Regions from separate parts of the Paenibacillus lacisediminis genome, predicted to be linked through region 1. Evidence: a T-box and tRNA genes for the amino acid it is inferred to sense, from the RefSeq annotation. Region 1 holds a T-box; the other holds one or more tRNA genes.
The links. The T-box of region 1 lies ahead of ACLD72_RS20220 (proline--tRNA ligase). A T-box ahead of a tRNA ligase gene usually reads a tRNA of that ligase, here a tRNA-Pro.
Positions count from the first base shown of each region.

Region 2: it has a tRNA-Pro gene. The T-box ahead of ACLD72_RS20220 (proline--tRNA ligase) is inferred to sense a tRNA for this amino acid. The anticodon was not compared.

Region 1 is NZ_JBKIAX020000010.1:233,665-237,081, forward strand. Features, by position in the region: gene ACLD72_RS20215 (family 10 glycosylhydrolase) at 1-975, shown strand, start outside; T-box leader at 1,044-1,268, shown strand; gene ACLD72_RS20220 (proline--tRNA ligase) at 1,328-3,034, shown strand; gene ACLD72_RS20225 (patatin-like phospholipase family protein) at 3,110-3,417, shown strand, end outside.
Region 2 is NZ_JBKIAX020000004.1:100,613-104,029, reverse strand. Features, by position in the region: gene ACLD72_RS09280 (putative bifunctional diguanylate cyclase/phosphodiesterase) at 1-1,394, shown strand, start outside; tRNA gene ACLD72_RS09275 (tRNA-Gly) at 2,038-2,111, opposite strand; tRNA gene ACLD72_RS09270 (tRNA-Pro) at 2,188-2,264, opposite strand; gene ACLD72_RS09265 (DoxX family protein) at 2,540-3,079, shown strand.

The DNA of each region.
Region 1 (3,417 bases):
AACGCGGTGTTCGTCCAAGTTCGCCCTTCGGCGGATGCCATTTACCCTTCCAAGCTTGTTCCGTGGTCCTCTTACTTGACGGGAACGGCCGGCAAAAATCCGGGGTATGATCCGTTGAAGTTTTTGATCGAGGAAACGCATCGCCGGGGCATGGAGTTCCATGCCTGGTTTAATCCGTTCCGGGCCAGCACGGGCGGGGATGCCAGCAAGCTGCCGGTAAACCACGTCGCCAACGAGCACCCGGATTGGATCGTGAAATTCGACGGCAAGCTCTATATTAACCCGGGCATTCCGGAAGCCAGGGAGCATGTGATTGAGGCGATTATGGAAGTCGTCCAAAACTACGAAATCGATGGCGTTCACCTGGACGATTATTTTTATCCGACGGGGGAAACGGCATCGAGCAAGTTTAACGATGACAGCACGTACAAACAATATAATGCCAAGCAAATTTCCAACAAGGGTGACTGGCGCCGGGATAACATCAATCAATTTGTAGAAGATCTTGGGGCCAGCATCAAGCAGGAAAAGCCGAAAGTCTCGTTTGGCATCAGCCCGTTTGGGGTATGGCGCAACAAAGCGAACGATATTACGGGTTCCGACACGAAGGCGGGCATCACGGCTTATGACAGTACCTATGCCGATGTACGCGCCTGGATCAAGCATGGATGGATCGATTACGTCGCTCCACAACTCTACTGGAGCCTGACGCGCAAGGAAGTCCAATACGACGTGCTGGCCGATTGGTGGGCCAGCGAAGTTCGAGGTACGGGCGTAAAACTGTACATCGGCCATGCTCCGTACAAGATCGGCACCCCGGAAGTTGGCTGGTCCAGTGCGTCGGAAATCATCAACCAGCTGGAGTATAACCGTCAAGTCCCGGAAATCAGCGGCAGCATCTTTTTCAGTGCCAAAGACTTGCGCAAAAATCCGCTTGGGCTGATTCCGCTGCTTAAGGATTATTACGGCATGTAAGATTTCTGCAGGATTTACTTGACAACGGAGTTTGGATCATATAAATTCGAACTCATACTAACTCATATGAAATAGCCGTGATTAAGGACATAAGCTTCCATTTCGTGCCCCCAGAGAGGAGGCCAGCAGCTGAAAGGCCTCTGCCGCGAGGGAATGCTTCCCGCCTTAGGAGCTGTACGGGAGAACATCACCGTAACCCGTACCGGATTCCGCCGTTATTCGGATTAGAGCATCGTTGCTTTTTACGCATAACGGTGAAATTAGGGTGGTACCACGACACATTCGTCCCTGACGAATGTGTCTTTTTGCGTTTATGCGGCTAATTCATGAAACGATAAGGAGGTCATCTGCCATGCGTCAAAGCAGGTTATTGTTGCCTACGTTAAGGGAAGTTCCGGCCGAAGCCGATTCGGCCAGCCACGCTTGGCTGCTTCGGGCCGGTTATATTCGTCAATTGGCTGCCGGGGTTTATACCTATTTGCCTTTAGGCAGGCGCGTTCTTCACAAACTCGAACAAATCGTCAGAGCGGAGATGGAGCGGGCCGGCGCGCAGGAATTGCTGCTGCCGGCGTTGCAGCCGGCCGAGCTCTGGCATGAGTCTGGCCGTTATTCCCGTTACGGAGCTGAACTCATGCGGCTGAACGACCGCCACGGCCGGGAATTTGTGCTTGGACCGACGCACGAGGAGGCGATTACCAGCTTGCTTAAAGGGGAGGTTCATACTTACCGGAAGCTGCCGGTTTCGGTATATCAAATCCAGACGAAATTCCGGGATGAACGGCGCCCCCGCTTCGGTTTGCTGCGCGGCCGGGAATTTCTGATGAAGGATGCCTATTCCTTTGATGCGGACTGGAGCGGCCTTGATGTTTCCTATTCATTGATGTACCGGGCGTACCGGAATATTATGGAGCGCTGCGAGCTCGACTATCGAGCCGTTGAAGCGGATTCCGGCACGATTGGGGGCGAAGGCGGGTCCCATGAATTCATCGTTTTTGCCGGCATCGGCGAGGATGTTGTGGCGGCCTGCGATCATTGCGATTACGCCGCCAATATCGAAAAAGCTGCCTCATTGCACAACGTGAGTATGCTGCCGCTGCCCGGGGACGCCGCTTTGGAAAAAATGCATACGCCCGGAGTGCATACCATCGAGGAATTGACGACGTTTTTGCAAGTTCTGCCCGAGCAACTGATCAAAACGCTGATTTATGTGCTGGACGGCAAACAACTGGTAGCGGTTGTCGTGCGCGGGGATCATGAAGTTAACGAACTAAAGGTGCAAGCCTATATGGGCGCCGAAAGCATTGAACTTGCCGACCCGGTTACGGTTGAGCAAGCCACCGGCGCACCGCCCGGTTTTGCGGGTCCTCTCGGATTAAAAATCCCCATTCTTCTCGACCGGGACGTCAGCACGCTGCCGGAGGGGATCGCGGGAGCGAATGAACGCGATTTCCACCTGCGGCATGTCAGCCCGGCCCGGGATATCATAACGAGTCATATCGGCGATTTTCGTTTTGTGGTTGAAGGAGAAACTTGCCCGAAATGTAAGGACGGAAAGCTGAAGTTATCCCGCGGGATTGAAGTGGGGCATATATTTAAATTGGGGACAAAGTATAGCCAAATGCTGGGAGCGTCCTATTTGGATCGGAAGGGGAAGCAGCAGGATATCATAATGGGATGTTACGGAATCGGCATCTCGCGTTTGCTCTCCGCCGTGGTCGAGCAGCACTATGACGAGCGCGGAATCGTTTGGCCGGCGGCTCTGGCGCCTTATCGGGTGCATATCATTCCTGTTTCCGTGAAGGATCGGCAGCAAATCGAACTGGCCGAACAACTGTATGAACAACTCGCCCGGAAGGGAATCGAGGTGCTGCTGGACGATCGCGACGAACGCCCGGGGATCAAGTTCAATGATGCCGACCTGATCGGCATCCCTTACCGCATTATTATCGGGAAAACAGCCAAACAAGGCGTGATTGAATTTGTAAAACGCGGGGAAGCAGCGGTTGAAAAGTTAACGGTAGAGGAGATCCTTTCCCGCTTAGCGCTCCCGCTACAATAAATCTCCGCATACGTACAACCTCCGCCATCATACATAAGCAGTAGACTTGTGTATGGGATGGGGGCTTTGGGAGCGATGCTGATGAACGGCGTGTTTGAAGGCGGGGGCGTCAAAGGCATTTCGCTGGCGGGAGCGGTGAGGGCGGCCGAGAAATACGGGGGGAAGTTCCATCGCGTTGCCGGAACCTCATCCGGGTCGGTCGTGGCCTCGCTGATCGCCGCCGGGTATACCGCGGAAGAGATGAAGGAAATCATCATGTCCACGTCGTTTTCCCGCTTCCTCAAACGGGCGCACATTTTCAATATGGCGTTCATCGGGCCGGCGATGCGGGTGCTGCTCAAAAAAGGACTCTACTCGGGCGAGGCGTTTGAGGATTGGATCCG
Region 2 (3,417 bases), on a different contig from region 1:
CGGGCCAGTGGTATATGAGTTTATCCTATTATTTTGTGCTGAAAGGCGTTTACCGGCTGACGATCGAGGAGCCGGTCCGCGGCCGGCACCAGGCCGAAGCACGGATGAAGCACATGGCTTACCATGATGATTTGACGGGGCTGCCGAATCTAAGGCTTATGAAGGAACAGCTCGGTGAATGGCTGACCGTTTCCGGGGCGTATACCGGGGTTGCGGTCATTAATATCGACCGATTCAAAGCGATCAACGATTCGTTGGGGTACAGCGCGGGGGATAAGCTGCTCACCGAATTTGGCGGCAGGCTGCGGGAGCTGTGTTACGCCGATGAGCGGGTGTACCGCATGGGTGAGGACGAATTCGCTTTGATTTTGCCGAGGAGGGTGAACGGCGCCGAGTTTGCCGAAGAGCGGGCCAAGCAACTGCTCGATTCGGTAAATCCTGCAGTGCTGATCGACGATACGGAATACCATATTTCGCTCAGCATGGGCTTGTCGGTGTTCCCGGTTGACGGCGATTCGGTCGACCAGATGATTCAATATGCGGATATGGCGGTTCATCATGCCAAGGAACACGGGGTTCATTTTATGCGGTATACCCCGGAAATGAAGATGTATACCCAGTCCCGCGTGGAGCTGGAGAACGATATGCGCAAGGCGCTGGAGCGCGAAGAGTTTTTTCTGGAGTTTCAGCCGCAGATGAGCCTGGACAACGGAAAAATGGTGGGGATGGAGGCGCTTGTCCGCTGGAATCATCCGAAACGCGGGCTGCTTCCGCCCAGCGAGTTTATCCCGTTGGCCGAGGAAAGCGGACTGATCGTTCCGTTGGGGGAATGGGTGCTCAAAACGGCCTGCGAATACAATAAGATGTGGCAGCTTGCGGGATATGAGCCGGTGAACGTATCGGTCAATTTGTCGATGCGCCAATTCCGCCAATACAATCTGGTGGAGCGGATCGGCGCGATTTTGCGCGAGGTTGGCCTGGACCCCCGTTATCTGGAACTGGAAGTGACCGAAAGCATGACCTACGATATCGATACGGCGTTGGACCAGCTCCATCGTTTGAAGAGCCTGGGCATCCAAATCAGCATCGACGATTTCGGCACCGGTTACAGCTCACTGTATTATTTGAAAAGCTTGCCGATCGACCGGCTGAAAATCGACCGCTCCTTCGTCAAAGAGGTCATGTGCGATGGCAACGACGCGGCGATCGTCTCGACGATCACGACCATGGCGCATCATCTAAAGCTCAAGGTGACGGCCGAAGGCGTCGAAAATGAGGAGCAGCTGGAGTTTCTGAGGCTGCAAAAATGCCATGAAGGTCAGGGATATTTATTCAGCAAACCGGTATCCGCCGGCGTGCTGGAGCACGAATTCCTTAGCCGGCTTGCCGGCTAGGGGATTTTTTTACCTTAAAGTTCGTGTTCAAAAAGTTCGGTTTTCAGCACCGAAGCTTATGTTTGGCCCGGCTGAATTCAAGATTCGATGCCGAATTACTTCTTGAATTTACTTCGTGATCAAAAGCGTACTTTTTAAACAACCTCTTATAGAATTTATAAAATTTCGGGCATGGTAGAGGGCGATGTTTTTGCAGGTAGAGAGGGGAGAAGAGGGAGCTGGGGGCTAAGGGACACCAGAGCCCTTATTTGAGGGAGAACGGAGGTTTGCAAAATGTAACGGACAGAGAAGACCTTATTTACCTTAAATCGTCCCGGATGAACGGGTTTAGAGCGAAATAGGGTCGCGTGTGTCCGTTAGGCTGGGAAATACCCGGGAAATGGGCGGATAAGGTCGCTGGAGTCCGTTAGAGCAGCGTCCACTGATGCAGACTACAGATGGAAAGAGCCGAGGTACTGGGGCGCTGCTGTTCATGAAAGAAGGGGAAGGTTACTCAAAGAACCGAAGAAGGAATGGGAACCCATCCCTCCAATCGCTCCAAAGTAGAAGTCAGAGCCATTAAAGGACGCCGTCAGGCGTTTTTCTTACTTTTTCCCGGAAAATAAAAAAATCCTTACCGTGTAAGGATTCATTGCATTCATTATGGAGCGGGTGATGGGAATCGAACCCACGCTACCAGCTTGGAAGGCTGGAGTTCTACCATTGAACTACACCCGCACATTACCCACAAATGTGACGTTAAGCTCCGCAGCGAATTCCGATTACTTTTGCGGGGCCCATACCAAAACATTAATGGTCGGGACGACACGATTCGAACATGCGACCCCCTGGTCCCAAACCAGGTGCTCTACCAAGCTGAGCTACGTCCCGTAAAGCTTCGCGGATCAGCCTCTAACGCGAAGACAAAATATAATATAACACTTTTGCTGGATCGGTGCAACATAATTTTTCGTAAAGGAAGACGTTGCTGTTTGGAAGAGATTCATGAACAGGTAGGTTAGATTAAAATTAATATATTAAATTTTTAATATATGTGATTTAAATCACATATATTGTGAAAAATATCACTTATAATAAAGACATCAAAGATGATCATCCTCAAAAAACCAAAATCAACCTAACAAATCACTTAAGGAGTGGTAAAAATGTTTAACAACTTCCTGAGAACCAATAAAATCGCCATGTGGCTGCTGACCGCCATCCGGGTTTACCTCGGGTACCAATGGATTGAAGCAGGGTATCATAAAATTACCGGCGGCTTCGACGCCGCGGGTTTCCTCACCGGCGCAATCGCGAACAGCACGGGCGATCATCCCGCTGTTCAAGGCTGGTGGGCCACCTTCCTGGAACATTTCGCCCTGCCTAACGTAGGCATCTTCAACGTCCTCGTTCCTTACGGCGAGTTCCTGGTCGGCCTGGGGCTGATCCTCGGCACCTTCACCACCTTCGCCGCCCTGATGGGCCTGTTGATGAACGCAGCGTTCCTCTTCAGCGGAACGGTAAGCACAAACGCGCAAATGCTGCTGCTTGAAGTGCTGGTGATCGTCGCCGCCGCCAACGCCGGCAAAATCGGCCTCGACTACTACGTGCTCCCTTACCTGCGCAAACTGTTCGGCAAAAAAGGGGATGCGGGAACACATCTGGGAGCGCCACAACCTCCGGTGAATGTGAAACATACAGCGTAAAGTGACGGACCGGATTAATAAGAACCTTCATAGACCCTTCCAAAGGCTCTTCCTTAGTGAAGGGTCTTTTTGCTGCGTTCTTGCGGAAGCTAAGGAAATAACGGTAAAAAATGGTCCTATTTTCATCAAAAAAGGGATACAGCCAAATATAGAGGAACTTTTTACCTCTATTGTGGAAGGTTCGGGGCGAAATGGCGACTTTTCCCAACTTGGTGCAGAAATAGGGACTAAAAGTTCCGCTATTTTGTGCAAAAGGGGGGAATATCAGAAATAACGCCATAAATTACCTCTAATCTTTCGCGGGAGGTAGTGCAAGCAGCAAGCCAACACGCTACCTC